DNA from 2 places in the Bacillus sp. V2I10 genome. Region 1 is predicted to be linked to the other one. Evidence: a T-box and tRNA genes for the amino acid it is inferred to sense, from the RefSeq annotation. Region 1 holds a T-box; the other holds one or more tRNA genes.
The links. The T-box of region 1 lies ahead of tyrS (tyrosine--tRNA ligase). A T-box ahead of a tRNA ligase gene usually reads a tRNA of that ligase, here a tRNA-Tyr.

Region 1 (16,109 bases):
CTTAATAATAGGCAGACATCCAATTTTGTGCTCATAAAAAATAGAGGAAATCTCCTCGACAAAATCAAGAGGATGGCCTGTAATGGCATCTGTTTTCATGATTGATTTTAAAGGTGTATTCAAGGCTTCTTTATTTTCACTCAGCTGAAAGATGGAAGGACTAGCATCTTTAATGTCCCGGTCGGAGACAATCCCGGCAAGGAGGTCATTTTCAGCTACAATCGGGATATGGCGAATCCGGTGTTCAGCCATTTTTTTAATTGCTTCTGCAATTGTTGCATCAGGTGTGAGTGTCACAATATCTTTCTTCATGATTTGTTCAACTATCATACTTATAACCCCTTTGTTTTAAAGCGTGAACGAAAGAAGATCAGTACATAAACCGGTTTTTAAATCTGAGCTGATCGAACTGCTGAATTGAATCCTGATCCACTCTTTTTCCGATTTTAGCCATCAGGCAATTTGCTGGGTGGGAGCTGATTTCGGGCTCATCTGTTGCATACCACTCCAAGCCGCCGGCATTCATCATTTTCTCCATCACTTTCCGGTATTCCCACACATTAAGGCCTGTACCTTTTAAATCCCAGTGCCAATAGTACTCTGTCGTAATGGTAATATAATCTTCCATTGCATCATCCATCATGGAAACCCTCAGGAGATTTTTTCCGACAGAATAGCCCCGGTATTCAGGAATCACCTCGATTGCGCCAAGTTCAATCAGGTTTTTCATCTTGCCTTCTGACCATCTTTCCAGTGGATCTGGATATAAATATGTAACATACCCGACTATGGTATGGCGATTTCTGGCTATAATAATTCGTCCTTCTGGCAGAGCAGCTATCTCAATTAAAGCTTTGTGCTGCTGCTCAGGCTGTCTGAAAGCTACCAGATCATGATGAAATTCAAGACCTGCCAGTTTCTCGGCTTTTATGGGACCTTCTATAATAAGCGGCCCATAAGGAGTTTTAATCTCTTTTGCGTTATAAGTTTTAGGATGTTCCATTCATTCACCGCCTTCTATTGATGCTGGACATAAATCTATTATACTAGAAAATACAATAAATGAAGCGGTTACATTAAAAAACTGTGATTTTTTTAAAAATTGAGAAAAGATAGAATCTGTTCTATAATAGAGAATGTATATACTGAATAAGGGGGAGTTAAGGATGAGGTTGGAAGCGCTGCCAGCAGCAAAGGGGAACCACAATCTAGAAGACTATGCTAAAGCCTACGAAAATTTTGATTGGGCAGAAGCAGAAAAGCATTTATCGTGGTCTGAAACAGGAAGAATTAATGCTGCATACGAAGCAATTGACAAACATGCAGAATCATTCCGGAAAAACAAGGTAGCCTTATATTACCGTGACCCTGAAAGAGAAGAAAAGTATACGTTTAAAGAGATGAAGGATCACTCAAATAAAGCAGGAAACATTCTTCGTCAATGTGCAGACGTAGAAAAAGGCGACCGTGTATTCGTCTTTATGCCAAGAACTCCAGAATTGTATTTTACGGTGCTTGGAGCAATTAAGCTGGGTGCCATTGTCGGTCCTTTATTTGAGGCGTTTATGGAGGGAGCAGTGAGTGACCGCCTGAAGGACAGCGAGGCGAAAGTCATTGTCACAACACCAGAGCTTCTTGAAAGAGTTCCATTTAATGATCTGCCTGCTCTAAAGCATGTTGTTCTCGTAGGGGACAATGTTCATGAAGATGGTCCATACATAGATTTCTTAACAAGAATGAAGACAGCAAGCAAAAAGCTTGAAATAGAATGGGTAGAAAAAACAGATGGCCTGCTGCTGCATTATACATCCGGTTCCACAGGCAAGCCGAAAGGTGTTCTGCATGTTCATCAGGCAATGATCCAGCATTATCAGACCGGCAGCTGGGTTCTTGATTTAAAAGAAGATGATGTTTATTGGTGTACAGCTGATCCAGGCTGGGTTACAGGGACCGTTTACGGCATCTTTGGACCTTGGCTGCACGGAGCGTCAAACGTCATCGTAGGGGGCAGATTTAAGCCTGAACAATGGTATGAAACGATCCAGAATTACGGAGTAACGGTATGGTACAGTGCACCAACGGCATTCCGCATGCTTATGGGTGCGGGGGATGAGCTGGTGAAACAGTTTGACCTTAGTTCATTGAGACACATCTTGAGCGTTGGTGAACCATTAAACCCTGAAGTTGTCAGATGGGGGATGAAAGTCTTTGCCAATCGTATTCATGATACATGGTGGATGACAGAAACGGGTGCACAGGTAATCTGCAACTATCCATCTATGGAAATCAAGCCGGGGTCTATGGGGAAACCAATTCCAGGCGTTCAGGCTGCGATTGTTGATGACCAGGGCAATGAAGTTCCGCCATACCGCATGGGGAATCTGGCCATTAAAAAAGGCTGGCCTTCCATGATGCATACAATCTGGAACAACAAAGAAAAGTACGAGTCTTATTTTATGCCTGGGGACTGGTATGTTTCGGGTGACTCAGCGTACAAGGATGAAGACGGCTACTTCTGGTTCCAGGGAAGAATTGATGATGTAATCATGACATCAGGCGAGCGCGTCGGCCCATTTGAGGTCGAAAGCAAGCTTGTTGAACATCCTGCCATTGCCGAAGCTGGTGTAATCGGTAAGCCGGATCCAGTCCGCGGGGAAATTATAAAAGCATTTGTTGCTCTTCGGGATGGGTACGAAGCAACAGATGACCTCAAAGAGGAAATTCGCAGCTTTGTTAAAAAGGGACTTGCTGCTCACGCTGCTCCGCGTGAAATTGAATTCCGAGATAAACTGCCAAAAACTCGAAGCGGAAAAATTATGCGCCGCGTCTTAAAAGCATGGGAGCTCGACTTGCCGACTGGCGATTTGTCGACAATGGAAGATTAATAGTTAGAATCTATTAAAAAAGCTTGCAGACATTCTGCAAGCTTTTTTTGGGATTCTATTAATATGACTTTTGCATTTTAATGTGTTCTGCGCAGTACAGCTGCAGCAACGTCCATCCTGAAATCTGCGAACAAGGTCAGCCATTCGGTTTTTCTTCCGGAGGAGTCTGCTCTCCGTTATCTGCAGGTTTTTCAGGAGGCTTTGGATCCGGTTTTGGTTCGGCTGGTTTCGGATCATTAGGCTTTGGATCCGGTTTTGGTTCGGCTGGTTTCGGATCATTAGGCTTTGGATCCGCGGGTTTTTGTTCAGCTGGTTTCGGATCTGTGGGCTTAGGATCAGCAGGCTTTGTTGCCGGCTTCTGAGCTTGATAGGATCCGCTTGTTACCGTTGCAGATGCAGGTGATTCTTTTCCTGCTACGTCAACTGCGGCTACATAGTAGGCAGCAGGTGAACCTCCAATAGATGCTGACAGGCTTTTCGAAGCTGGGATGCTTGCTACTTTTCTGAAATTCTTAGAAAAGTTACCGGCAGCATAAACGCGGTATCCTATTACATCTGAATCACCGCTCGTGTTCCAGCTCAGGCGCCCGCCGCTGATTCTTACTCCGGATACTTGTGATGGAGCTGATCCGTTGTCGCTGATCTGATTTCCATCCGTTACAACGATATTGCCCCAGTTTGTTTTGTTTGGCAGCAGTTCTTTTAAAGCGCTGAAGCTGCTTAAATTATGCTTTTGCAGAATTTCTTTTTTTAACATCACACCTTGCTGAACAAATTCAGAAGGAGCAGAAGGGGGTACCTGGTATGCTCTGTCTTTTACATAAACATACTTTCCTGATGTTAAGCTGTCATCTGTTTTTGTCGGAACAAACTTCGCATTAAAGAGGTCTGTAGCAACAAGTCCAGCCTGCTGGCACATGGCAGAAGGCAGATCCCCGGACAGTGCGCAATATGATTTCTGAACAATTCCGCCGGGCATTTTAAACGTTTCTTTCGGTGCAATAAGACCCGGATTAACTTCATGGGCTGCATTCATCAGCTTTGACCATAAAAGAATGTTTCTGCGGCTGTAGGACATGCCTTTATAATCTTTTTCAACTGATTTAGGGGTGTCGTATCCTATCCACGTTCCAAACGAGACATTTGGATTCGTTCCGACAAACCATATATCTTTATACTCCTGGCTTGTTCCTGTTTTTCCTGCCCAGTCTGCACTGAATGAGAGATAATTCTTAGCGGCTGTACCCGTTCCTTGTTTAATAACATCGCGCATCATATCGATTGTTAAGTAGGAAGTCTGAGGTGTAAATACATCAACTGCTTTTGATTTGTGCTGATAAATGACTTCGCCTGATTTTGTTTCAATTTTTTCAATGAGATAAGCATCGATAAACTTTCCGCCATTTGCAAAGGTTGCATAGGCATTTACGTTTTCTTCGACGGTTATGCCATTAGTAAGCCCTCCAATTGAAGTAGCTGGACCGCCATCATTTTTAGAGATAGTTGTGATTCCCATTTTCTTTAAATAATTAAGAGGATTTTGATCCATCACTTTTAAGTACGACTTAATGGCAGGTATATTATAAGACTTTTCAAGTGCATAACGGGCGCTTGTAAATCCATGGAAGCGGCCATCGAAATTTTTAGGGCTCCATTCGCCGATTTGCAGCGGTACATCTGCAAGTACTGAACCTGGCTGGATGGCGCCTGATTCCATTGCAGGAGCATAAGCAAGCAGGGGCTTCATCGTCGATCCGTTTGATCGGGGAGTATCTGTCGCATGATTAACTTGTTCTCTTTTATGATTTCTTCCTCCAACGAAGCTGATGATTTTCCCTGTCTTATTCTCAATTAAAACAGCTCCAACCTCAACGGGCTCCTGAACCTGTATTTTCTTCCCGGTATCTTTGTCTACCTTCACTTCGGTCTTATCGCTGCCGTAGTATTCATACGATTCAGCAATGGTTTTCATTTTGTCATAAATATCTTTTTGAATGGTTGTATGAATTTTATAGCCGTTTTGACGCAAGTTCCGGTCAGCAAGGGCTTTGTATTCTGCGTACAATTCTTTATTTTTTTTCAGTTCGTCCATTTTGTGGCCGTCTTTTTCAGCCAGCTGCGTTAAGATGATATCAGCGGCGCGTTCTTCAATTTCGTAAGTGAGCCATGGATATTGTTCTATAGAGGAAGGTTTGGCCTTGGCCAGACTTTTCCTTAAATCAAATTTGGCTGCTTCTTCGTATTCTTTTTGCGAGATGAAGCCTTTTGCATACATGCGTCTAAGAACAGTTTTCATCCTGGACGTTCCTGCATCCAGGTTTTCCTTTATTTCTCCCCTGTTTGTAAAAGGGGTATAGCCGAAAGGACTCTGTGGCAGACCTGCAATAAAAGCAGATTGAGGAAGAGATAAATTCTTCGCATCCACACCGAAAATACCTTGTGCAGCGGCCTGAACTCCCGCTATATTTCGGCCGGAAGCATTTCTGCCCAGATCAGCTACATTCAGATAAGCCTCCAGGATTTCCTCTTTTTCAAAGAAGCGCTCAAGGCGGAGAGCAAGCAGGATTTCTTTTGCTTTGCGGTCAAAAGAAACTTCATCTGTTAGAATTTGATTTTTGATCAGCTGCTGTGTAAGTGTACTCCCCCCAGAACGATTAGAGGAATTTGTCACTTCCTGAAAAAGGGCGCGCATAATCGCTTTAGGGACAACCCCGTCATGCTCATAAAAAAATTCATCCTCTGTAGCAATTACGGCATTCTTTACATGCTTTGAAATTTCATCAATCTTTACTTCCTGTCTTTCAATATCTGCACGGAGCTTTCCTAAATACACCGAATCAGAAAAATAAATCTGCGAGGTTTCTTCGTAATTATAAATATCTTTTTTCATGGAACTATAAGTGCGGAGAGGTTCATCCTTAACCAATGATGCAAAGTACCCTGCACCGAGTCCGCCGCCAAACGATGCGGCAATTAAACCGATGACAAAAAAGATCAGCATCAGGTTCCAGACGACCCCGTATGTAATGTTAAACCCTTTTACTGTTTTATGTTTGTAAGGCATAAATTTGCTGTACCAAGTTTTGAATTTATCCATATATTTATCATCCCCCCCCTATACAATACACCCACTCAATTATATCATATAAAAACAGTACTTTTGTATGATCTTGTCAGATGCTGATGAATCGTTTGACAAGGAACATTCTATATGGTAAAAAAGATTTATTAGAATTGAAAATGCTTTGAATGGAATTAGTAGTGAACATCTCCCTGTTTTAGAAAGCTGATGGCCGATGAAAATCAGCACACAGATGAATCATGAATTACCTCCAGGAGCTTCTTTTGTGAAAGGCAGCTATTGCCGAATAGCGAAAGACGGTTAGAATGCCGTTATATATGCCGAGATAGGAATCAGTTTATCTTTTTCCTAAGTAGGGTGGTACCGCGTAATCACGCCCCTTCATTTTTGAAGGGGTGTTTTTTGTATTTTATGATAAAAAGGAGCTAATCAGAATGAGTGAATTATTGAATGATTTGCAGTTCAGAGGATTAATTAATCAAATGACAGACGAAGAAGGTCTGAGAAAGTTATTAGAAGAGGAATCAGTAAAATTATATTCTGGTTTCGATCCGACGGCAGACAGCCTGCACATCGGGCATTTACTTCCGATATTAACTCTTCGCCGCTTTCAGCAGGCAGGACACCGCCCAATTGCTTTAGTCGGCGGAGCAACTGGCTTAATTGGCGACCCAAGCGGAAAGAAAGCAGAAAGAACGCTTAATACTTCTGATATTGTGCAGGAGTGGACAAACAAAATTAAAGATCAGCTTTCCCGTTTCCTTGATTTTGATCCCTCAAGTGAAAATCCTGCTACTCTAGCCAACAACTTTGACTGGATCGGATCTATGGATTTGATCACGTTTCTAAGGGATGTAGGAAAAAATTTCGGTATTAATTACATGCTTGCAAAGGATACGGTGTCTTCAAGAATTGAATCAGGAATTTCCTACACAGAGTTCAGCTACATGATTCTGCAGTCATATGACTTTTTAAATTTATACAGATCCGCTGGCTGCAAACTTCAAATTGGAGGAAGCGATCAGTGGGGAAATATTACGGCTGGACTTGAGCTGATCCGCAAATCTGAGGAAAATTCAAAAGCATTTGGATTAACTGTTCCATTGGTTACAAAATCAGACGGTACAAAATTCGGCAAAACAGAAGGCGGAGCTATCTGGCTCGATAAAGAAAAAACGACTCCTTATGAGTTCTACCAGTTCTGGATCAATACAGATGACCGCGATGTCATCAAATACATCAAGTTCTTTACATTCCTTTCTCATGAAGAGATTACGGCACTTGAACAAGAACTGACAAATGCACCAGAAAATCGCGCTGCACAAAAAGCACTTGCCGAGGATATGACAAAGCTAGTACACGGAGAAGAATCTTTGGAGCAAGCAATCAAAATCTCTCAGGCGCTTTTCAGCGGAAACATTAAAGAGCTGACTGGAGAGGAGATTGAGCAGGGCTTTAAAGATGTACCTGCATTTACAGCCGAAGAACTAGAAATCGGCTTAATCGACCTGCTTGTCAATGCAAAAATCTCTCCCTCAAAACGCCAGGCACGAGAAGATGTTTCAAATGGAGCGGTATACATCAATGGCGAGCGAATCCAGGAGACGGACAAAGTCCTTGGAGCAGACGACCGCATTGACGGCAAATTCACTGTTATCCGCAGAGGGAAGAAGAAGTACACGTTAATTCAATACAAGAACTGATGAAAAGCCTCACTTGCTGTAACGGGTTAGGTTGAAAGGTGCAAACCACACTTCAATAAACCTAAGAAATAGCGCATCAATTAGCAGTCTAATTGATGTGCTATTTTTTTATTTTAAAGGATTTTTTATAGATTAACTTGATTTATACGATATACATTACATATTAAGTTTAATCTTCGTTAACAAAAAGATAAAAAGGAGCAGACAATACATTTTTAACAAATTATTCAGAAAAATCAATCTTGTAAACAGCTTAAATATATGGTAAATTTGCATCAATGAATGAATATACAAATAATTGTACAAGAGTGGTGCTATGGAGATTTTTGAGTCGCTCCTTTCTAAAAAGGGGTTAATTTTGCAGAAAATAGCAGAGGATCTATTATTTATTGAACTGAATGAGCGGATACCAAAAGTAGGAGATTTTTCAGAAAGATTTAATGTTGGCAGGGGAACAGTACAGACAGCCCTGAAATATCTAGAGCAAACCGGCAGCATTAGTCTTGAACCTAAAGGACATATGGGTACCTTTTTAAGGAAGAAAAATATCCCCTCTTTGTTCAAGTATTGCGGTGCTGAAAGAATGACCGGAGTGATGCCTTTGCCGTATTCCAAAAAATATGAAGGGCTGGCATCCGGTCTTACGTCTCAATTTGAGGAAAACCAATTGAATTTAAGCATTGCTTTCATGAGAGGGGCTAAACTGAGAATTGATGAAGTGAGCAAAGGGAGATACGACTTTGCCCTTGTTTCCAAATTCTCAGCAGCAGAAGCATTGAAACAGGACCCGGATCTTTCTATTGCTCTCGCTTTCGGGAGCCATACGTATGTTTCAAAGCACGCGGTCTTCTTTTCCGAAAAGGGAAATCTTGAAATCAAAGATGGCATGAAGGTAGGAATTGACCATAATTCAACCGATCAAAAAATTCTCGTTAAAGCGGAAACAAATGAAAAACAGGTAGAGTTTGTTGAGCTCAATTACATGCATCTTCTACAGCATTTAAGAGCGAAAACGATTGATGCGACCATTTGGAACATTGATGAAATTGACAGTGGGTTATACAATACGATACCGCTTTCCTCTGAAATAGCAAAAAAAGAAGAGTTGAATATAGGTGAAGCTGTCTGCGTCATTAGAAAAGAAAACAAAAAGGCGGAGTATATTCTGCAGCATTTGGATTTACATGAGATTAAAAGAATACAATCACTGGTGGAAAAAGGGGATTACATTCCGAAATACTAAGAATCCCTTTTATAATCAAAATACAATTTATTGTACATTGGGAGGGGCGCAATCATGAAAGAACTGTTTGAAAGACTCGAAATACTTAAATCAACGGATGCCATTACAGAAAATGCTCAAATCATCTGCCATAAAACGATTGATGCATACGTGTCTCAAACGGAAGCTGCTAACTATCAAATGCTCATTACTCATTTGGCCATGGCAGTGACAAGGGTGGAGAGAAACGAACCGCTGAATGCTCCGCCATCATCGATTATGGCGGAAATATATAATTCTCCAAATCTTGTAGAAGCGCAAAGACGAGTCAATTGGATTGAAAGCGAATGCAGCATCACCATACCAAAAGAAGAAAAAGAGTTTCTATATATGCACTTTGTAACAGCATTAACAGCATAAAGGGAGGAATAAAGAATGAAAATTGTAGTAGGCGGTCAGGTTGAGAAAAAAGAGATTGAGAGTTTAGTTAAGAAATACGGAGGAGAGCAGGTAGAAGTAACCGTGAAAGCTGATTTAGAAGCGGCGATGCTGCTGAAATCAGGGGGAGCGGATTATTACGTCGGCGCCTGCCATACCGGAGGAGGGGGAGCTTTGGCTATGGCAATAGCGCTGCTTGGAAAACCAAAGTGCGCAACCATCTCTATGCCCGGCAAGACTCCGCTAAAAGAAAACGTGCAGTTAGCAGTCGATCAGGGGGCAACAGCTTTTGGATTTACTGGGGATCACAAGGAGAAAGCTGTTGAGTATTTAATGGAGGCTTTACTAAAAAACAAATAGATTGATATGGGGATGGGGGAAGAGAGATGGTAGAAGTAATTTTAATGGCTTGTATTGGGGCTCTAGCAGCCGTCATGGCAAATTTAGGGATTGCGGTATTTAACGATGGGCTCAGACCGATTGTTCCGGAAAATCTTGAAGGGCGGATGAGCAGAAAAGAGCTTGGGGTTACCGCCTTTGCCATGAGTTTCGGTCTTGTCATCGGGTTTGGGATTCCGATTTCAATTGCGGGAAGCATTATTCTTATTCATAGTATTTTGCTTGGTACAGACATCATTGGTCTTGCGTTCAACAGAGGAAAAATTAATTCCGTGCTCGCAGGGGCTGCCGGAGCTTTATATGGCGCTGGCATTTACTATGGTCTGCAAGTTGTCGTCGATGCATTTGCGATGCTGCCGCTGAATTTCGCTGAAGGATTTAATAAAATCGGCGAACCGGTTGTCGTTTCCTTCATGGTGTTTCCGGCCATCGCTGTTGCTCTTCAATTTGGAATTAAAAAAGGGATTCTGACGTTTATTGTGGCAGCTATTGCAAGACAGCTTATCGTTTTTGCGAACACGGAAAAGCTGATCAGCATCAATGGGACGCAAGTTGTTTTAAGTCCGGAAGGGATTGCTCTTATCATCGGAATGATTTTCTTAATCGCATTTGCTGTACGGGAAAAGTCGGATGAGAAGAGCCTGTCCACTTTAGCGGCATTGTTCACAGAACGCGTCTCGAAAATTAAAAAATATGTATGGGTACTTATGATAAGCGGCGGACTTGTAGCCGCAGCTACGAGCCAGCTTTTAATCGCCGGCGACCCGATCTCTCTTAACCTGCTATCGGAAGGGAAGATTGCCGAAGGCGGTATTGCCTCTCTTGCAAAAGCAATCGGATTCGTTCCACTGATCGCAAGTACAGCGATTGCTACAGGGGTATATGGTCCAGTAGGGTTTACCTTCGTTTTCGGGGCTGGAATTTTCTCCCCAAATCCAATCATCGCGGCTATTTTAGGAGCTGTCATCATCTTAGTGGAAGTGATGATTTTGACTCAATTAGCAAAAGTTCTCGACCGCTATCCCGGTATTCGGGCATCTGGTGAAAACATCAGGACAGCGATGACGCGCGTGTTGGAAGTGGCCCTTCTCATTGGAGGCGCAAATGCTGCGAATGCCATTGTTCCAGGTCTGGGCTTCTTCGCCATTGCCGGGATCTATTTACTGAATGAAGCAGCTGGACGTCCAATCGTCCGTATGGCAGTTGGGCCTGTTGGAGCAATTGCAGTAGGAATTATCGGAAACATCCTGGTACTTCTTGGGCTCTACATACCGCCCGCAGGATAAGGAGGCTTTTCAATGTATATTCAAACCGTTCTAGGTAAACTGGAGCCGCAGGAGTTAGGTGTGTGTGCCTGTCATGAACATCTATATGTGGACTTAAGCAGAGTGAAAAAGAACGAAGATACTTGCTTGCAGGATATTGAACTCATCATGGAAGACTTAGAAAGTTTTGCCGCTCTTGGAGGCAAAGCGATTGTAGAAGTCACAAATGAGGGGATGGGAAGAGACGCAGAGCAGCTTGCGGAAATTAGCCGGAAAACTGGTCTGCAAATCATTGCGAGTACGGGCTGCTATAAGGATCCATTCATTCCGGATGACAAAAAGGAATGGAATCGGGATCAATTTGCAGAGTGGATGATCACGGAAATCAAAGAGGGAATAGGAGATACAGGAATTAAACCGGGGGTAATCGGTGAGATCGGAAGCAGTCTGAATGAATTTAAACCGATCGAAACCGAGCTTTTCCATGGAGCCATCGAAGCGGCCAAAACCACAAAGCTTCCGCTCTCCACCCATACAACGCTCGGCACTTGTGCCCTAGAGCAGATCGATCTTTTTCAAAAAGAAGGTCTGTTTCTTGAAAAGGTGATCATCGGCCATCAGGATCTGAATACGAACGATGAAGTTGTGCTGGAAGTATTGAACAGCGGAGCATTTGCGGCGATGGATACGATCGGCAAAGAAAATTACCGGGCGGATGAAGACCGGATCCGGTCTTTGCTCACATTTCTTGAAAAAGGTTTTGAAAATCAGCTCTTGCTCTCTAGTGACCTGACAAGGAAATCCCATCTAAAGTCGCTCGGAGGGCAGGGATATGATATAGTTCTCAGGTCGTTTATACCGGCACTGAAAAGCCATGGAGTCAGCGGCTCTATTATAAATAAACTGCTTGTAACCAATCCTCAAAAGGCATTCAGCATCGGTTAGGAAGGATGATGGAAAATGGCGTTAAAATATGCAAATTCCATACTTATTAATCGGACGATGGAAGAGGCAAAAGAACTTCAATTCAAACTGATTGATGAAATGACGAAGGTGTTTCGAAACAATGCCTTTTTTGAAACAGGAGATGTGGGGCTTCATCCGGATTATCACCGCCCGAAGACAACAGCAGCTGCCGAGAAGGTGTTATCGAACGTGTTTGATTCCGAGGACTGCGCTCTTGTAAGAGGAAGCGGTTCCGGTGCGATCAGGATTGCGCTTAGTATGATAGCGGAGCCGGGAGATTCTATTTTTGTCCATGAAGCACCGATGTACATGACCACAAAAGAAACGTTTCGAATGATGGGACTCAAGCAAGAGGCTGTAAATTTCAATCAGATGGACAATGTGAAAAATGCATTAGAAACAAAGCTGCATATAAAGGTATTTTACATTCAGCATGCAAGACAGCAGCCGACCGATACTTATGATTTAGAAGAAATAATTGCTCTTGTTAAAAAGTCAAGGCCGGATGTCATCATTTTGGTTGATGATAACTACTGTGCAATGAAAATGAAGGGCATTGGCGTTGAGTATGGAGCGCACCTTTCTACTTTTTCCGGATTTAAAGTGCTTGGCCCTGAAGGCATCGGCCTCATTCTCGGTTCAAGTGAAATCATTGAAAAAATACATCAAACCAATTATTCCGGAGGCGGTCAGGTCCAGGGGCACGAAGCCCATGAACTGCTGCGGGCCATGACGGTGGCTCCAGTTATGCTGGCTATTCAGAATGAACAGGTGGAGCAGTTATGCGAAAACCTTAATCATGGAGGTTTTTCATTTGTTAAAGAAGCGTATATCACAAACTCTCAATCAAAGAATGTGATTGTTGAACTTTCAGCACCGATCGCACCAAAAGTGATTGAAAAAGCCTCTTCATTCGGAGCGGCAACCTATCCAGTCGGAGCAGAATCAAAGTACGATATTCTGCCAATGATTTATCGCGTATCCGGGAGCTTTTTAGAAAGCCAGCCTCAATTAAGAGAATACGGTTTGAGAATCAATCCAATGAAAGCATCTGCGGAAACCATTTTACGGATACTTGAGCTTTCAGTTAATGAAATCGTTAGGGGATGAGACAGCCTTGTTCTTAGACATGATACAGAAACGAAACCCTGCATTAATTAAGGCAGCAGCTGCCTTGCATCAGAGTGGTTCTATCCCTCCGAATACGTACGTCATCGACTTGGACTCATTTAAGGCAAATGTACGGGCTCTTGCAAAATCAGCCGAGGCAAACAGCGTTAAGCTGTTTTATATGACGAAACAAATTGGACGAAGCGGTTTTGTCGGGAAGACCATCCAGCGAAACGGTATCGAGAAAGCGGTTGCAGTTGATATTGATGAAGCATTCAATCTTTCAGAGGCAGGCTGCAAAATAGGGAACCTTGGCCATCTTGTACAGCCCGGAAAAAATCAATGGGAAATGGTCCTAAAACAGCTCCGGCCTGAAGTGGTCACACTTTTCTCCCTGGAAAGAGCCAGACAGCTGTCAGATGCAGCCTTCAAACTGGGACTGAAACAGAACGTTATATTAAGGGTGATTAGCCAGCATGATTTCATTTATCCGGGTCAATACGGCGGATTTTTAATTGACAACTTAGAGTCGAGTATACGTGAGCTGCAGCTGATGTCTGGAATAAACGTCATTGGAGCAACCTGTTTTCCGGTCTTGCAGCTGAACAAGGCCAAAACCGATTTTGAATTCACCAGTAATTTGCAAACCCTGCTAAAATCCAGAGATATTCTTGTTAACCAGGGAATAGAAGTAATTCATCTTAATGCGCCGAGTTCCACTTGCTGCCATACGATGCCCCTTCTTCGCGAATATGGAATTACGCACGGTGAGCCGGGTCACGCCTTGACGGGAACGACTCCTCTGCATGCGTATACTGAAAATCTGATAGAGAAACCGTGCATGGCTTATTTATCGGAAATCTCGCATATGGATGAAGATCAGGCGTACACCATTGCAGGCGGGTTTTATGCCCGTTCCAATATGAAAAAGGCACTCTTTGGAGATCGTTTGGATCAGGAAACAGCGGTTCATACGGCTTCTACAGAAAACATTGATTACTACGGAAGCTTGAAGCGGGGTCCAAAGATGAATGTTGGAGATACGGTTCTTTACGCTTTCCGAACGCAAATTTTTGTTACGAGATCCCACGTGGCTTTTCTTAAAAATGCAGATTCAAAAACTCCTGAGGTGGTTCATTTTCAGAGAAGAGGGGTGTAGGAAAATGGGAAAGGTATCTTTATTTATTTTGGACGGTTTCGGCATAGGAGCGATGCAGGACTGTGCAATTGCCAAGCCGGAGGACATGAATGCGAACACATATCAGCACTTGAAGGAAGCATCTGGACTGAACATTCCTTTTCTATATAACTCCGGATTAAACCAGTTGACTGATGGAACCGGATTGCCAGTCGCTGCTTATGGAAAAAGCAACCTTGCACATGATGGAGCGGATACGTTTATGGGGCACCAGGAGTTGATGGGCAGCAAACCTGGAGTTCCTAAAAAACGGCTGATGAAAGAAGTCAGCAGGCGCATCAAGTTGAAGCTGATCAAAAACGGCTGCCGTGCAGAGTATCCGGTTCCAGAAGCTCCGCTTTTACTGGTGAATGACTGTATTGTAATTGGCGACAATCTGGAGTCCTCACCTGGAAATATTATTAATTTAATATGCGATTTAAATCAAATTGCATTTGAAGAAGCATGTGAGATTGCAAGAGTTGTAAGAAGCTGCGTGGACACGAGCAGGGTCATCGTATTCGGGAATGAAAAAACGTCTATTGTGAAAATATTATCAGCCGTAATGAACAAGCCGAACGGTCAGTGGGGAGTGGATAGTCCGAAAGCCCATGTATACGGCGAAGGCTACCATGTGCTGCATCTTGGATTTGGAGTGGATTACAGCAGACAGTTTGCCCACCTGGCAGAGAGGGAAGGTCTGCCAGTCTACCGGATTTGGAAAACCGCCGATGTCGTTCAGGCAAAGGGATTCAGTGACTCCGCTGTTGAAACCGTCAAAGTGCTCTCGTCTTTTGAGCACCACTACCGGAAAGCAGAAAAGGATGCGATTTTTCTTATAAATGTCCAGGAAACCGATCTAGCGGGGCACAAACAGGATTGCGAGTGGTATCGCTCGGTGCTTGAGCAATCCGATTCCTTTCTTGCAGTATTCCGGGAAAAACTCGAAGATGATGATTTGCTGATCGTCACAGCTGATCACGGAAACGATCCGACAATCGGCCACTCCAACCATACAAGAGAGCAAACGCCAATTCTTGTGATTGGAAACAAAGTCAAGCCAGTGTCAATCGGAGAACGGGAAACGATGGCGGATATTGCGGCAACCATGGCCGAATATGCCAATATCCCCGCTCCTGAATATGGAAGAAGTTTTTTGAGAGAAATCTTGAATGCGAACTAAAAAGGAGGGCAAAGAATGAAAAAGATAGGTGTATATCTGATGATCATCTTCCTATTTATAGCTCCAGTTTCAGCCGGCGTATCCGCTAAAGAAAAGCCTGGCAAACTGAGCTATGGGAATTCTAAAACAGAAGGTATGGATCCAAAGTTTCTATCAGAAATCGATGGTGCTGTTTACCGTGCAATAGAAGATGGAATTACACCCGGAGCGGTCGTGCTCGTTGCAAGAAACGGAAAAATACTCAAGGAACAAGCATACGGTGATGCTCAAAAATACGATATGGGAAACCTTCTCGATCATCCCCGAAAAATGAAAAAGGATCATATTTTTGATTTAGCCTCTGTTACAAAAGTGATGGGCACAACCCAGGGGATTATGAAGCTCGAGTATGAGAATAAATTATCCCTATCCGATTCTGCAGCTAAATACATTCCTGAATTTGGTCAAAATGGGAAAGAGCATGTAACCATAGCAGATTTATTAACGCATACGTCAGGATTAACCCCTTGGTACCCTACCTACCTTTACGCCCGCAATTCAAAAGAAGTACTGAACTATATTAATAAGCTGCCGCTTGAATACGGTACAGGCACGCAGCGGAAATACAGTGATTTCAGTTTTATGACACTTGGATTTGTGATTGAAAAAATCAGTAACCAGCGACTTGATCGATACTTGG
Region 2 (16,109 bases), 1.4 Mb from region 1:
AGGCAGCTTAGAGGAGGATCATATGTCAAAAGGATTCATTTTTAATGATAAAGAAGCACAAGAAATGGAACTGCTGGTCGAACAGGAATTATCAATTATCAGCAATATACTGATAGATGAGAATCTGACATTTGTTCAAAAAAGATCTCTCTTAGAAAAAAGAGAACTCCTCAGTAATTTGTACAAAATTATCAGCGGGAAATTCGATCAGCATTTAAATAAAAATATTAAATAATTTCTATTGACCATGGTTTGAATAAATGTTATATTATTATTCGTCGCTCAGAAACAATTTGAATTTGAAATAACGAAAAAATAATTTCAAAAGGTTGTTGACACAGCGATAGTGACCATGTTAAATTATATAAGCCGTCACCACTGATGACGGAAATGATCTTTGAAAACTAAACAAAACCAAAAGCGTACCAAACGTTTTAAATTTTTGAAGTCAGCAACAAATTGAGTCACAAATTTTCTTCGGAGAGTTTGATCCTGGCTCAGGACGAACGCTGGCGGCGTGCCTAATACATGCAAGTCGAGCGGACCTCTTAGGAGGTCAGCGGCGGACGGGTGAGTAACACGTGGGCAACCTGCCTGTAAGACTGGGATAACTCCGGGAAACCGGAGCTAATACCGGATAGTATCTTGAACCGCATGGTTCAAGTTGGAAAGACGGTTTCGGCTGTCACTTACAGATGGGCCCGCGGCGCATTAGCTAGTTGGTGAGGTAATGGCTCACCAAGGCAACGATGCGTAGCCGACCTGAGAGGGTGATCGGCCACACTGGGACTGAGACACGGCCCAGACTCCTACGGGAGGCAGCAGTAGGGAATCTTCCGCAATGGACGAAAGTCTGACGGAGCAACGCCGCGTGAGTGATGAAGGTTTTCGGATCGTAAAACTCTGTTGTTAGGGAAGAACAAGTGCGAGAGTAACTGCTCGCACCTTGACGGTACCTAACCAGAAAGCCACGGCTAACTACGTGCCAGCAGCCGCGGTAATACGTAGGTGGCAAGCGTTGTCCGGAATTATTGGGCGTAAAGCGCGCGCAGGCGGTTTCTTAAGTCTGATGTGAAAGCCCCCGGCTCAACCGGGGAGGGTCATTGGAAACTGGGAAACTTGAGTGCAGAAGAGGAGAGTGGAATTCCACGTGTAGCGGTGAAATGCGTAGAGATGTGGAGGAACACCAGTGGCGAAGGCGACTCTCTGGTCTGTAACTGACGCTGAGGCGCGAAAGCGTGGGGAGCGAACAGGATTAGATACCCTGGTAGTCCACGCCGTAAACGATGAGTGCTAAGTGTTAGAGGGTTTCCGCCCTTTAGTGCTGCAGCTAACGCATTAAGCACTCCGCCTGGGGAGTACGGTCGCAAGACTGAAACTCAAAGGAATTGACGGGGGCCCGCACAAGCGGTGGAGCATGTGGTTTAATTCGAAGCAACGCGAAGAACCTTACCAGGTCTTGACATCCTTTGCCACTTCTAGAGATAGAAGGTTCCCCTTCGGGGGACAAAGTGACAGGTGGTGCATGGTTGTCGTCAGCTCGTGTCGTGAGATGTTGGGTTAAGTCCCGCAACGAGCGCAACCCTTGATCTTAGTTGCCAGCATTCAGTTGGGCACTCTAAGGTGACTGCCGGTGACAAACCGGAGGAAGGTGGGGATGACGTCAAATCATCATGCCCCTTATGACCTGGGCTACACACGTGCTACAATGGATGGTACAAAGGGCTGCGAGACCGCGAGGTTTAGCCAATCCCATAAAACCATTCTCAGTTCGGATTGCAGGCTGCAACTCGCCTGCATGAAGCTGGAATCGCTAGTAATCGCGGATCAGCATGCCGCGGTGAATACGTTCCCGGGCCTTGTACACACCGCCCGTCACACCACGAGAGTTTGCAACACCCGAAGTCGGTGGGGTAACCGCAAGGAGCCAGCCGCCTAAGGTGGGGTAGATGATTGGGGTGAAGTCGTAACAAGGTAGCCGTATCGGAAGGTGCGGCTGGATCACCTCCTTTCTAAGGATATATGAGGACGCTTTTGGTTTTTGTTTAGTTTTGAGAGATCATTCTCTCTATGATAGAAGACAAATCAACTGATTTGTCAGTTGTTCTTTGAAAACTAGATAACGTAATTGATAACAAGTAATTCACTGAGATTTACGCTTACCATAATTAGTGATTTTCTAGACATTTATGTCTAAACAAACAACGAAATGCGAAACGCATCTGATGATGCGATTGACCATTTAGGTTAAGTTATGAAGGGCGCACGGTGGATGCCTTGGCACTAGGAGCCGATGAAGGACGGGACTAACACCGATATGCTTTGGGGAGCTGTAAGTAAGCTTTGATCCAGAGATTTCCGAATGGGGAAACCCACTGTTCGTAATGGAACAGTATCTTTATCTGAATACATAGGATAATGAAGGCAGACCCGGGGAACTGAAACATCTAAGTACCCGGAGGAAGAGAAAGCAAACGCGATTTCCCAAGTAGCGGCGAGCGAAACGGAATTAGCCCAAACCAAGAGGCTTGCCTCTTGGGGTTGTAGGACACTCTATACGGAGTTACAAAGGAACGGGGTAGATGAAGCGACCTGGAAAGGTCCGTCAGAGAAGGTAATAACCCTGTAGTCGAAACTTCGTTCCCTCCAGAGTGGATCCTGAGTACGGCGGGACACGAGAAATCCCGTCGGAAGCAGGGAGGACCATCTCCCAAGGCTAAATACTCCCTAGTGACCGATAGTGAACCAGTACCGTGAGGGAAAGGTGAAAAGCACCCCGGAAGGGGAGTGAAAAGATCCTGAAACCGTGTGCTTACAAGTAGTCAGAGCCCGTTAATGGGTGATGGCGTGCCTTTTGTAGAATGAACCGGCGAGTTACGATCCCGTGCAAGGTTAAGTTGATGAGACGGAGCCGCAGCGAAAGCGAGTCTGAATAGGGCGTTTCAGTACGTGGTCGTAGACCCGAAACCAGGTGATCTACCCATGTCCAGGGTGAAGTTCAGGTAACACTGAATGGAGGCCCGAACCCACGCACGTTGAAAAGTGCGGGGATGAGGTGTGGGTAGCGGAGAAATTCCAATCGAACCTGGAGATAGCTGGTTCTCTCCGAAATAGCTTTAGGGCTAGCCTCAAGTATGAGAGTCTTGGAGGTAGAGCACTGATTGGACTAGGGGCCCTCATCGGGTTACCGAATTCAGTCAAACTCCGAATGCCAAAGACTTGCTCCTTGGGAGTCAGACTGCGAGTGATAAGATCCGTAGTCAAGAGGGAAACAGCCCAGACCACCAGCTAAGGTCCCAAAGTATACGTTAAGTGGAAAAGGATGTGGAGTTGCTTAGACAACCAGGATGTTGGCTTAGAAGCAGCCACCATTTAAAGAGTGCGTAATAGCTCACTGGTCGAGTGACTCTGCGCCGAAAATGTACCGGGGCTAAATGTATCACCGAAGCTGTGGACTGTTCTTACGAACAGTGGTAGGAGAGCGTTCTAAGGGCGTTGAAGCTAGACCGTAAGGACTGGTGGAGCGCTTAGAAGTGAGAATGCCGGTATGAGTAGCGAAAGAGGGGTGAGAATCCCCTCCACCGAATGCCTAAGGTTTCCTGAGGAAGGCTCGTCCGCTCAGGGTTAGTCGGGACCTAAGCCGAGGCCGAAAGGCGTAGGCGATGGACAACAGGTTGATATTCCTGTACCACCTCCTCACCATTTGAGCAATGGGGGGACGCAGGAGGATAGGGCAAGCGCGCTGTTGGATATGCGCGTCCAAGCAGTTAGGCTGAGAAGTAGGCAAATCCGCTTCTCATATAAGGCTGAGCTGTGATGGCGAGGGAAATTTAGTACCGAAGTTCCTGATTCCACACTGCCAAGAAAAGCCTCTAGCGAGGTGAGAGGTGCCCGTACCGCAAACCGACACAGGTAGGCGAGGAGAGAATCCTAAGGTGAGCGAGAGAACTCTCGTTAAGGAACTCGGCAAAATGACCCCGTAACTTCGGGAGAAGGGGTGCTTTTTAGGGTTCATAGCCCTGAAAAGCCGCAGTGAATAGGCCCAGGCGACTGTTTAGCAAAAACACAGGTCTCTGCGAAGCCGCAAGGCGAAGTATAGGGGCTGACGCCTGCCCGGTGCTGGAAGGTTAAGAGGAGAGGTTAGCGCAAGCGAAGCTTTGAATTGAAGCCCCAGTAAACGGCGGCCGTAACTATAACGGTCCTAAGGTAGCGAAATTCCTTGTCGGGTAAGTTCCGACCCGCACGAAAGGCGTAACGATCTGGGCACTGTCTCAACGAGAGACTCGGTGAAATTATAGTACCTGTGAAGATGCAGGTTACCCGCGACAGGACGGAAAGACCCCGTGGAGCTTTACTGTAGCCTGATATTGAATTTTGGTACAGCTTGTACAGGATAGGTAGGAGCCTTGGAAGCCGGAGCGCCAGCTTCGGTGGAGGCATTGGTGGGATACTACCCTTGCTGTATTGAAATTCTAACCCACAGCCCTGATCGGGCTGGGAGACAGTGTCAGGTGGGCAGTTTGACTGGGGCGGTCGCCTCCTAAAATGTAACGGAGGCGCCCAAAGGTTCCCTCAGAATGGTTGGAAATCATTCGCAGAGTGTAAAGGCACAAGGGAGCTTGACTGCGAGACCTACAAGTCGAGCAGGGACGAAAGTCGGGCTTAGTGATCCGGTGGTTCCGCATGGAAGGGCCATCGCTCAACGGATAAAAGCTACCCCGGGGATAACAGGCTTATCTCCCCCAAGAGTCCACATCGACGGGGAGGTTTGGCACCTCGATGTCGGCTCATCGCATCCTGGGGCTGTAGTCGGTCCCAAGGGTTGGGCTGTTCGCCCATTAAAGCGGTACGCGAGCTGGGTTCAGAACGTCGTGAGACAGTTCGGTCCCTATCCGTCGTGGGCGCAGGAAATTTGAGAGGAGCTGTCCTTAGTACGAGAGGACCGGGATGGACGCACCGCTGGTGTACCAGTTGTCTTGCCAAAGGCATCGCTGGGTAGCTATGTGCGGAAGGGATAAGTGCTGAAAGCATCTAAGCATGAAGCCCCCCTCAAGATGAGATTTCCCATCACGCAAGTGAGTAAGAACCCTGAAAGATGATCAGGTTGATAGGTCTGAGGTGGAAGCGCGGTGACGTGTGGAGCTGACAGATACTAATCGTTCGAGGACTTAACCACAGTCTAATATGTGTAAATGTAAGTGAATCTTGTTATCAAACGTTATTTAGTTTTGAAAGAATAACTTCTTTCAAAAAAACACTTGAAATCTTCTGATTTCATAGTATAATAATTTTTGTCATTATGTCTGGTGATGATGGCGAAGAGGTCACACCCGTTCCCATGCCGAACACGGAAGTTAAGCTCTTCAGCGCCGATGGTAGTTGGGGGTTTCCCCCTGCGAGAGTAGGACGTCGCCAGGCTAGCATTATTCCGCAGTAGCTCAGTGGTAGAGCTATCGGCTGTTAACCGATCGGTCGTAGGTTCGAGTCCTACCTGCGGAGCCTTGCTTCCATAGCTCAGTCGGTAGAGCACTTCCATGGTAAGGAAGAGGTCATCGGTTCAAGCCCGGTTGGGAGCTTACATTAAACTAATAAAACGGCCCGTTGGTCAAGCGGTTAAGACACCGCCCTTTCACGGCGGTAACACGGGTTCGAATCCCGTACGGGTCACCATTCAAACGTAAGTCTTATTATGTGAAATATCACACAATCTTTTATGCGGAGGATTAGCTCAGCTGGGAGAGCATCTGCCTTACAAGCAGAGGGTCGGCGGTTCGAGCCCGTCATCCTCCACCATTAAGACATTGCAGCAGACGACTTTAAAAAGCGAATAAACAGTATTGTATTTCTCACTTAATATGCCGGTGTAGCTCAATTGGTAGAGCAACTGACTTGTAATCAGTAGGTTGGGGGTTCAAGTCCTCTTGCCGGCACCACTTATGTGTGGAGGGGTAGCGAAGTGGCTAAACGCGGCGGACTGTAAATCCGCTCCCTCCGGGTTCGGCGGTTCGAATCCGTCCCCCTCCACCACTTTATTTAGACAAACTTAACTGAATAGTTCTTGTCTAGACTGTAAATAATATGTTTAGTTGACATAAACCTTTTTACGGTCAATTAGAATTTTATAGAATACATACATAATTGATGGGCTATAGCCAAGCGGTAAGGCAACGGACTTTGACTCCGTCATGCGCTGGTTCGAATCCAGCTAGCCCAGCCATTCTTTGTGCCATTAGCTCAGTCGGTAGAGCATCTGACTTTTAATCAGAGGGTCGAAGGTTCGAGTCCTTCATGGCACACCATTTTTGCGGAAGTAGTTCAGTGGTAGAACACCACCTTGCCAAGGTGGGGGTCGCGGGTTCGAATCCCGTCTTCCGCTCCAGAACTTCTTTTTTATATCGGGGCCTTAGCTCAGCTGGGAGAGCGCCTGCCTTGCACGCAGGAGGTCAGCGGTTCGATCCCGCTAGGCTCCATCATAAGTACCCTGTAAAAACCGTTAGACTTTGATGTCTAACGGTTTTTTGTTTAGGAATAATGATTAAAAAATTACATATAGACGTGCTTCATAAAACGTTCGTATCAATATGAATTCTATATCTTATCCTTTATGTTAAAAAAGTTTTCTTTTTGAATATGAGGCTTGCGAGTTGGAGATCAGTTTCCGCAAGTTAAACCATGATTTTTGCGAGTCAGAGATAAGTTTTTACTAATTGAAAACTGGTTTTTACGAGTTGGGGGGGCGGATCTAAATATGAAGTTCAATACACAGCGTAAACTCTTTCATAATTAGCAGCAGCTTTGATTCATAATGGCCAACGGCAGCTAGTAACAGGCATTTTTATATGATTTTTTTATTGAAATTTGAAGTTTGCGAGCCGAAAACCCATTTTTGCGAATTGAACACTGATTCGCTCGAGTCGGTTATAGTCTTTCATTAATTAAAAGCCGGCTATTGCGAGTTAGATAGTTTGCATCCAATTTCGATGTTCAATTCAGATCAGTCATAAAGGTAAAGTGGAAATCCGAAAAAATAGTCAAATGACCTGGAAATCAGCTGACTCTGCATCATCCTATTACTTATTTTCTACTATTTTGCCAATTATTTTACAGAAAACTCTGTATATATATACACGATTTTGTCGAGTTGAGTCATGACCCTTTTTATCAGTACAATAGAGACAGAGTTTCTTACTAAGGGGGATGATTTACATGAAAGAAAGAATATCAATTATCGGGGTACCAATGGATTTAGGACAAATGCGCCGAGGTGTGGACATGGGGCCTAGTGCTATCAGATACGCAGGGGTTGTAGAAAGACTTGAGTGGCTGCAATATGAGATTGAAGATAAAGGTGATATTAAAATTGGACGTCCAAACCGTGAAGAGGATAGCTCTTCGTTAAATAATTTAAGAAATTTGAAAGCGGTGTCAGAAGGCAATTTAAAGCTTTCTGAACAAGTTGACGAAGTGATTCAATCTGGTTCGTTTCCACTGGTGCTTGGCGGAGACCACAGTATTGCCATCGGAACACTCGCAGGAGTTTCAAAGCATTATAAAGAACTTGGTGTAATCTGGTATGATGCACATGGAGATCTCAACACAGGCGACACTTCACCGTCAGGCAATATTCATGGGATGCCGCTTGCTGTAAGTATCGGCATCGGCGATGAAACGCTAACGAGAATTGGAGGCTACACTCCTAAAGTGAAGCCGGAAAATATTGTGATTATCGGTGCCCGTTCCCTTGATGAGGGTGAAAAGGAATTAATTAAGGAAAAAGGCATTAAAGTATATACAATGCATGAGATTGACCGTCTTGGCATGACTAAGGTAATGGAGGAAACCATTCAATATTTGAAAGAGCGTACTGACGGTGTCCACTTGTCCCTCGATTTAGATGGACTTGATCCGCACGATGCTCCAGGAGTCGGCACACCGGTTATCGGAGGTATTAGCTACAGAGAAAGTCATTTAGCGATGGAGATGCTTGCAGAATCAGATATCATCACTTCTGCTGAGTTTGTTGAAGTAAATCCTATCTTAGATGAAAAGAACAAAACAGCTACAGTAGCAGTAGCTCTGATGGGTTCTTTATTCGGCGAAAAGCTCCTTTAATTTTTTAAAAAAGACACAGTTTATAAACTGTGTCTTTTATTTAAGAAAAATTTAAGGTAAACATATTAAAAAGCCATCTACAGACAACCTAAAATTTGTTAAAATATTTTTATGCGGAAAAAATGAAACCTTTTATACGGCTTATACGTAATAAGGGGAACCCGCACTTGCGCGGGGGTAAGGGGTATCATGGAGACGATCGTAAAAAATAGGATTAAACAAGTTAAAAAGGGCGACCAGAATGCTTTTGCCGAAATCGTAGATATATATAAAGACAAAATTTATCAGCTTTGCTACCGCATGCTCGGGAACTCCCATGAGGCGGAGGATATAGCCCAGGAAGCGTTTATCCGGGCTTATGTGAATATTAATAGCTATGACATGGATAAGAAGTTCTCTACGTGGCTGTATCGCATTGCGACAAATTTAACGATTGATCGAATCAGAAAGAAAAAACCGGATTATTACCTTGATGCCGAAGTGACAGGAACGGAAGGGTTAACGATGTATTCTCAAGTAGCAGCTGATGTAGCTCTGCCCGAGGATCAAGTGGAAACAATGGAGCTTCAGCAAATGATTCAAAAAGAAATTTTAAAGCTCCCCGATAAATATCGTACTGTCATCGTATTAAAGTATATTGATGAGCTTTCTTTAATTGAAATCAGTGAAATTCTAGATATGCCGATCGGTACGGTGAAAACAAGAATTCACAGAGGACGAGAAGCGCTGAGGAAGCAATTAAGGCATTTATGATTTGAGGTGATAAGGTTGAAGTGTTCAGAACAAATGAAAGAACGGATCCATCAATATTTGGATCATGATATAAAGCAGCAAGATGAGCAAATCTTGAAAGAGCACCTTCAGTCATGCGCGGACTGCACGCAGCACCTGCATGAGCTTGAGAAGTCAATCGCCCTGGTTCAGAGTACATCTCATATTGAGGCTCCGATGGATTTTACTCAAGCCATCATGGATCGTCTGCCCAAAGAAAAGAAAACGGTTGGTGTCAACAGATGGCTGAAGGGTCATCCATTGTTGGCTGCTGCTTCTCTTTTCGTGTTATTGATGACAGGCAGTTTATTTTCTTCCTGGTCAACTGATTCAGATTTCAGTGTTTCAAAGCAGCCTAATTTGGTTGTTGAGAATACTACGGTTACCGTTCCTGAAGGTGAGACTGTTGAGGGAGATGTAACGGTTAAAGGCGGAACGATCAATATTGAAGGCAAAGTTGAAGGAAACGTCACGGTAATTAACGGAGAGAAGTATATGGCTTCTGCCGGACAGGTGACAGGTGATGTTGAAGAGATCAATGAGGCTTTTGAGTGGATTTGGTATCAAATGAAATCTCTTTCCAAAGAGGTCGTCGCCATATTTAAGTAAAAGGTCACCTTTTGTATAAGGGGCCTTTTTTGTGCTGTACCACGCTTGAGATACTGGCTAAAAGATAAACCGGTATTTTTTGCGGAAGTCTTATCTGCCGGCCTGCGCTTTACTTACGTGAGTACAATACGGTTTAATTGCAGAATATATGGTATAATATCGTAGTTATAGTCCTATGCAAATGACTAAAACTGATGGAGGAAGAGAATATGGCATTTGAGGAATTTCCACTACTGCATTACCTCGGCATCGCCGTTGATATTCTCCTGGTTTGGTTCGTTATATATAAGTTGATTATGGTGATACGGGGAACGAAGGCCGTTCAGCTGCTGAAAGGCATTATCGTTATTATTCTCGTTCGTACACTCAGCCAGTACTTAGGGCTGCAGACCTTGCAATGGCTCATGGACCAAGCATTAACATGGGGTTTTCTTGCGATCATTATTATTTTCCAGCCTGAGCTGCGAAGGGCGCTAGAGCAACTGGGCAGAGGAAAATTATTCTCAAGAAGCGGAGCTCCAGAGGAGGAAGAACAACAAAAAATAATCGATGCCATCATAAAAGCAACAGATTATATGGCAAAACGAAGAATTGGCGCTTTAGTTACGATTGAAAAAGAAACAGGGATGAGTGATTACATAGAAACGGGCATACCGCTTCATTCAGCTCTCTCTTCTGAGCTTTTAATTAATATCTTTATCCCGAATACTCCGCTTCACGATGGAGCTGTTATTCTCCAGAAAAATCAGATTGCTGCGGCAGCATGTTATCTGCCTCTTTCCGAAAGTCCTTTTATTTCAAAAGAATTAGGGACAAGGCACCGGGCAGCAGTTGGGATCAGTGAAGTAACCGATAGCATTACGATAGTCGTTTCTGAAGAAACGGGCAGTATTTCTGTGACCAGAAACGGAGAGCTTCACAGAAATCTAACCGTTGAAGCTTTAAGTGAAATCTTGGTTTCCGAATTTGGAAAGCAGGCAAAGGTCACTTCCTCAAACCTATGGCAGTGGAGGGGGAAGAAAAATGGATAAGATGATTAATAATCATTGGGTAATGAGAATAATTGCACTGTTGATGGCGCTCATTCTTTATGTATCTGTTAATATCGAAACGCCTGCTCCGAAAAAACAGCCGGGGCCAGTAACATCCGTATTTCCATCTGCGCCGTCTGAGTCTGCAAAAGACACAGAAACAATTCCCGATGTTGAAGTGAAAACGTATTTGGATCAAGAAGATATTATTGTGACAGGAGTGCCTGAAACAGTAGCTGTTACGCTAAGCGGGCCAACTAATTCACTATTAAAGGCAAAGCAGCTTAAAGATTTTGAAATTTATGCTGAGCTCTCGGATCTGTCCATCGGCTCACACCGGGTTCAATTAAAGCATAAGAATATAGCAGATAATCTTGAAGTGAAGTTGAACCCTTCCATTATCACTGTAAATGTGGAGGAGAAAGTTACCCGGGATTTTCCGGTACAAGTGGATTTTATAAATAAAGACCAGATTGAAACTGGTTATACCGCACAGGATCCAATTGTTAAACCGAGTGTTGTAAGAGTAACCGGATCTAAAACTCTTATTGACAGCATTGCTCTGATCAAGTCGAGGGTGAATCTGCAAAATGCTAATGAAACCATTGAGCAGGAATCAAAGGTCACGGTATATGACGGCGACGGAAACATCCTGCCTTTAGAGGTCTACCCTTCGGTTGTTGATGTGACAGTGCCGATTACAAGTCCAAGCAAGAAACTTCCTTTTAAGCTTAAGAATGAAGGCGAGCTTGGAGAAGGATTAAGCATCTCAAACATTGAAGCAGTGCCGAACGAAGTGACCATATACGGACCGCTGGATGTGATTGATCCGCTTGAATTTATAGATGGGGTAACAGTAGATTTAAGCAAAATCAAAGATGATACCGTTCTGGATGTAGATATTCCTGTACCTGACGGAGTAACAAAAGTAAGTCCCGAAAAAATCCAAATTAAAGTTGACGTTGAAAAAGAAGAAGAAAAAATACTTGAGAATCTGCCTGTTAATATCCGGGGTTTAGGGGAAGGGAAGATTATTCAGTTCCTTGAGCCGGAATCTGAAGAGCTCGATTTAAGCGTTGTTGGAGCACCTAGTGTATTGACGAATATTAAGCCGTCTGATCTTGAATTATTTATTAATGTGACAGATCTGTCGGACGGAGAGCATGTTGTTAAGGTAGAAGTGAATGGGCCGCAGGATATTAAATGGACCCTTCCTGTAGATGAAGTAAAAGTAAAAATTTCTTCTAAGCAATCGTGATGATTGAAACTGTCTAAAGGAGCGATAAAAGAATGGGAAAGTATTTTGGAACAGATGGAGTAAGAGGCGTTGCAAATAGTGAATTAACACCTGAATTAGCGTTTAAAATCGGTCGTTTTGGAGGTTACGTATTAACAAAAAATGCGAACCGTCCAAAAGTGTTAATCGGAAGAGATACACGTATTTCAGGTCATATGCTAGAAGGTGCGCTAGTTGCAGGATTGCTCTCTATCGGTGCTGAGGTGATGCGTTTAGGAGTGATTTCAACACCTGGTGTTTCATATTTAACAAAGGCTCTTGGAGCACAAGCGGGTGTTATGATTTCTGCCTCACATAATCCTGTTCAAGATAACGGAATTAAATTCTTTGGTCCTGACGGTTTTAAATTGTCAGATGAGCAGGAATTAGAAATAGAAAGTTTAATGGATCAGGAACAAGACTCACTGCCAAGACCTGTTGGCGCTGACCTGGGACAAGTTAATGACTATTTCGAAGGCGGTCAGAAATATCTTCAATTCCTGAAACAAACAGTAGACGAAGATTTTACAGGCATCCACGTTGCACTTGACTGTGCACATGGTGCTACATCTTCTCTTGCAACGCACTTGTTTGCAGATCTTGATGCCGATGTTTCAACTATGGGCACAACTCCAAATGGATTGAATATTAATGATGGTGTAGGTTCTACACATCCAGAAGCATTAGCCGGTTTCCTTATGGAAAAAGGCGCCGATGTCGGGCTTGCTTTTGACGGTGATGGAGACCGACTGATTGCTGTTGATGAAAAAGGTCAAATCGTTGATGGCGATCAAATCATGTTTATTTGTGCAAAATTCCTTAATGAGCATGGAAGATTGAAAAAAGAAACAGTTGTCTCTACAATCATGAGCAACCTTGGTTTTTATAAAGCAATTGAAGCAAACAACATGAAGAGTTCTCAAACGGCTGTAGGAGACCGTTATGTTGTGGAAGAAATGAAAAAAGGGGATTATAATCTTGGCGGCGAGCAGTCTGGCCATATTATCTTCCTTGATCACAATACAACGGGTGATGGTCTGCTTACAGCCATTCAATTAGTGAATATCATGAAAGTGACTGGCAAGCCGTTATCCGAGCTTGCAGCTGAAATGAAAAAGTTCCCTCAATTGCTTATTAATGTGAAGGTAACGGATAAGCATAAGGTAACGGACAACATGAAAGTGAAGCAGGTCATTGCAGAAGTAGAGAGTGAAATGAATGGAGACGGACGCATTCTTGTCCGTCCTTCAGGCACAGAGCCTCTTGTACGTGTAATGGCAGAAGCTCCAACAGCCGAATTATGCGAGAAGTATGTTACGCGCATCGTTGCTGTAGTGAAAGAAGAAATGGGAACGGAATAAAGCAAATGCGGGTCTGCCGATAAGGCAGGCCCTTTTTCTATTTTCCTCAAAAATAATTATCGTGAATATGCCGCAATTCTCACCTGCTTTAATTTAACTGAATTTCACAGTCATAAACCTGATGGAACAAGTCGAATACTATAACCATACCTCATTGTTTCTTGTCTTTTTATCTTCAACGCAGCTGGGCAGTGCTTGACTGCGGAATATTTGAGTTGCTGATGAAATAGGGTAATTCAGTCAAGAACAATCTTTTCAAAAAAACATATACTGAAGAGTGCAGCTTTCTATCCACATTTGCTAAGTACTAATTTGACGATTTGAAGGTTAATATAGTATGATTACTTTTGTGTTTTTATTTTAGAATGGAAAGGGGCATTGTGAGGTTGTATTAATGAAAAGCGCCTGAACTAAGCGGACCGAAAATAGCTTAGTTGACGAGGATGGAGGATTATCGAAAGTTCGGCGGATGCCTCCCGGTTGACGATTACAGCCGTAAGCTCTCTCCTAAAAACAAAGAGGCAACTTTTTGCACAAAGGGAAGAACGTAATCAAACTAAAAAATATAGACATGTGTGAGGGGACAGCAGAAGGTCCCCGTGGCTTGACCTGTCCCCCGCCTATTTGGGAGGATACTTTATTATGTGCGGAATCGTAGGATATATTGGACAACAGGATACGAAAGAAATCTTATTGCGTGGACTAGAAAAGCTTGAATATCGCGGATATGACTCAGCGGGCATTGCCGTAATCAATGAAGACGGAGTGCATGTTTTTAAAGAAAAAGGACGCATTGCCATTCTTCGTGAAGAAGTGAATGCAAATGTAATGTCTACAGCAGGGATTGGACATACCCGCTGGGCGACTCACGGTGCACCAAGCAAACGCAATTCACATCCGCATCAAAGTGCATCAAGCCGCTTTACGCTAGTGCACAATGGTGTGATTGAAAACTACTCAAGCTTGAAACGCGAATATCTTAAGGATGTTGCGCTAGTCAGTGATACAGATACAGAAGTAGTTGTTCAGGTTATTGAACAATTCGTTAATAAAGGAGCGGACGTGGAAGAAGCGTTCAGCCAAACACTTTCCATTTTAAAAGGTTCTTATGCGATCGCGCTTTTAGACAATCAAAATCCAGATACGATTTTTGTTGCTAAAAATAAAAGCCCATTGCTTGTTGGTCTTGGAGAAGGCTTCAACGTTGTTGCATCTGATGCAATGGCGATGCTGCAGGTAACAGACCAATATGTAGAATTGATGGATAAAGAAATCGTCATTGTGAAACGTGAAGCAGTTACAATCAAAAACCTTCAAGGTGAAACAATTGACCGTGCTCCTTATACAGCTGAATTAGATGCCAGTGATATTGAAAAAGGAACATACCCTCACTATATGTTAAAAGAAGTAGATGAGCAGCCGCTTGTTATGCGCAAAATCATCCAAAAATATCAAAATGATCAAGGCAAGCTGACAATGGATCCAGCAATTGTAGATGCTATCAACGCTTCAGACCGCCTCTATATCGTAGCGTGCGGAACAAGCTACCATGCAGGTCTTGTCGGTAAGCAATTCATTGAAAGATGGGCTAAGAAACCGGTTGAGGTTCACGTTGCTAGTGAATTCTCATACAACATGCCGATTTTATCAGAGAAGCCATTATTCATCTTCATCTCACAAAGCGGTGAGACGGCAGACAGCCGTGCCGTTCTTGTTCAAATTAAAGAGCTTGGCTACCAGTCATTAACCATTACAAACGTACCTGGTTCAACCCTTTCACGTGAAGCGAACCACACGTTATTGCTTCATGCTGGTCCGGAAATCGCTGTTGCTTCAACGAAAGCTTATACAGCACAATTAGGCGTTCTTGCCATTCTTGCAGCTGTAACAGCTGAAGCAAGAGGGGTAGAGCTAAGCTTTGATCTTGTAAAGGAGCTTGGCATCGTGGCAAATGCAATGGAAGTCCTTTGCGATCAGAAAGACGAAATGGAGTACATTGCACGCGAATACCTTTCAACAACACGCAACTGCTTCTTCATCGGCCGTTCCGCTGACTACTATGTAGGACTTGAAGGTGCGCTTAAACTGAAAGAAATCTCTTACATCCAGGCAGAAGGATTTGCCGGTGGAGAGCTTAAGCACGGTACAATCGCGCTGATTGAAAACGGCACGCCTGTTATCGCGCTTGCAACACAAGAGCATGTAAACTTAAGCATCCGCGGAAACGTTAAAGAAGTAGCAGCACGCGGAGCTAACCCATGCATCATCTCGCTTAAAGGTCTAGAAGAAGAAGATGACCGTTTCGTTCTTCCTGCAATCCATGAGGAATTGACACCACTTGCTTCTGTTATTCCTTTACAGCTGATTGCTTACTATGCAGCCCTTCACAGAGGCTGTGACGTTGATAAACCGCGTAACCTTGCTAAGAGTGTTACGGTTGAATAAGAGGGATTATAGAGAAACAGCGACTGTTTATCAGTCGCTGTTTTTTTATTAAAAAAAGAGGAGCCAGGCAATTAATACCCAGCTCCTCTTTTATACTCATTAATAAACCTTATCACCATTAAAAATCGAATTCTTAACCACCACATAATCCACCGTACGAATAGCATCAAGTTTGGTTCCGCCTGCATACGAGATAGATGACTGAAGATCCTGTTCCATTTCAGTCAAGGTATCCTTTAAAGCGCCTTTATGCTCCACGTACATTTTCTTGCCTTCTACGTTTTTCTTTTCGCCTTTTTGGAACTCTGAAGCTGAGCCGAAATATTCTTTGAAAAGCTTTCCATCCATTTCGATTGTTTCTCCAGGAGATTCTTCGTGCCCTGCAAACAAAGAACCGATCATGACCATAGAAGCACCGAAACGAATCGATTTTGCGATGTCTCCGTGTGTGCGGATACCGCCGTCAGCAATGATTGGTTTGGTTGCAGCTTTTGCACACCAGCG

Region 2: it has a tRNA-Tyr gene. The T-box ahead of tyrS (tyrosine--tRNA ligase) is inferred to sense a tRNA for this amino acid. The anticodon was not compared.

What each region holds. Positions count from the first base shown of each region.
Region 1 is NZ_JAUSYV010000001.1:1,560,083-1,576,191, forward strand. It holds gene QFZ72_RS07875 (acetoin utilization AcuB family protein) at 1-330, opposite strand, end outside; gene QFZ72_RS07880 (GNAT family N-acetyltransferase) at 371-1,003, opposite strand; gene acsA (acetate--CoA ligase) at 1,167-2,885, shown strand; gene QFZ72_RS07890 (transglycosylase domain-containing protein) at 3,022-5,982, opposite strand; T-box leader at 6,122-6,351, shown strand; gene tyrS (tyrosine--tRNA ligase) at 6,402-7,670, shown strand; gene yhfZ (GntR family transcriptional regulator YhfZ) at 7,987-8,913, shown strand; gene QFZ72_RS07905 (PRD domain-containing protein) at 8,968-9,312, shown strand; gene QFZ72_RS07910 (DUF2620 domain-containing protein) at 9,328-9,690, shown strand; gene QFZ72_RS07915 (YhfT family protein) at 9,717-11,015, shown strand; gene QFZ72_RS07920 (phosphotriesterase family protein) at 11,028-11,939, shown strand; gene QFZ72_RS07925 (aminotransferase class V-fold PLP-dependent enzyme) at 11,955-13,070, shown strand; gene QFZ72_RS07930 (YhfX family PLP-dependent enzyme) at 13,051-14,229, shown strand; gene QFZ72_RS07935 (phosphopentomutase) at 14,234-15,430, shown strand; gene QFZ72_RS07940 (serine hydrolase) at 15,446-16,109, shown strand, end outside.
Region 2 is NZ_JAUSYV010000001.1:171,534-187,642, reverse strand. It holds gene QFZ72_RS00985 (hypothetical protein) at 23-235, shown strand; rRNA gene QFZ72_RS00980 (16S ribosomal RNA) at 475-2,012, shown strand; rRNA gene QFZ72_RS00975 (23S ribosomal RNA) at 2,246-5,176, shown strand; rRNA gene rrf (5S ribosomal RNA) at 5,303-5,418, shown strand; tRNA gene QFZ72_RS00965 (tRNA-Asn) at 5,428-5,499, shown strand; tRNA gene QFZ72_RS00960 (tRNA-Thr) at 5,504-5,576, shown strand; tRNA gene QFZ72_RS00955 (tRNA-Glu) at 5,596-5,670, shown strand; tRNA gene QFZ72_RS00950 (tRNA-Val) at 5,718-5,793, shown strand; tRNA gene QFZ72_RS00945 (tRNA-Thr) at 5,858-5,933, shown strand; tRNA gene QFZ72_RS00940 (tRNA-Tyr) at 5,943-6,027, shown strand; tRNA gene QFZ72_RS00935 (tRNA-Gln) at 6,143-6,217, shown strand; tRNA gene QFZ72_RS00930 (tRNA-Lys) at 6,224-6,299, shown strand; tRNA gene QFZ72_RS00925 (tRNA-Gly) at 6,305-6,379, shown strand; tRNA gene QFZ72_RS00920 (tRNA-Ala) at 6,398-6,470, shown strand; gene rocF (arginase) at 7,207-8,112, shown strand; gene sigW (RNA polymerase sigma factor SigW) at 8,302-8,865, shown strand; gene rsiW (anti-sigma-W factor RsiW) at 8,899-9,492, shown strand; gene cdaA (diadenylate cyclase CdaA) at 9,702-10,523, shown strand; gene QFZ72_RS00895 (CdaR family protein) at 10,516-11,781, shown strand; gene glmM (phosphoglucosamine mutase) at 11,814-13,160, shown strand; gene glmS (glutamine--fructose-6-phosphate transaminase (isomerizing)) at 13,803-15,605, shown strand; gene guaC (GMP reductase) at 15,705-16,109, opposite strand, start outside.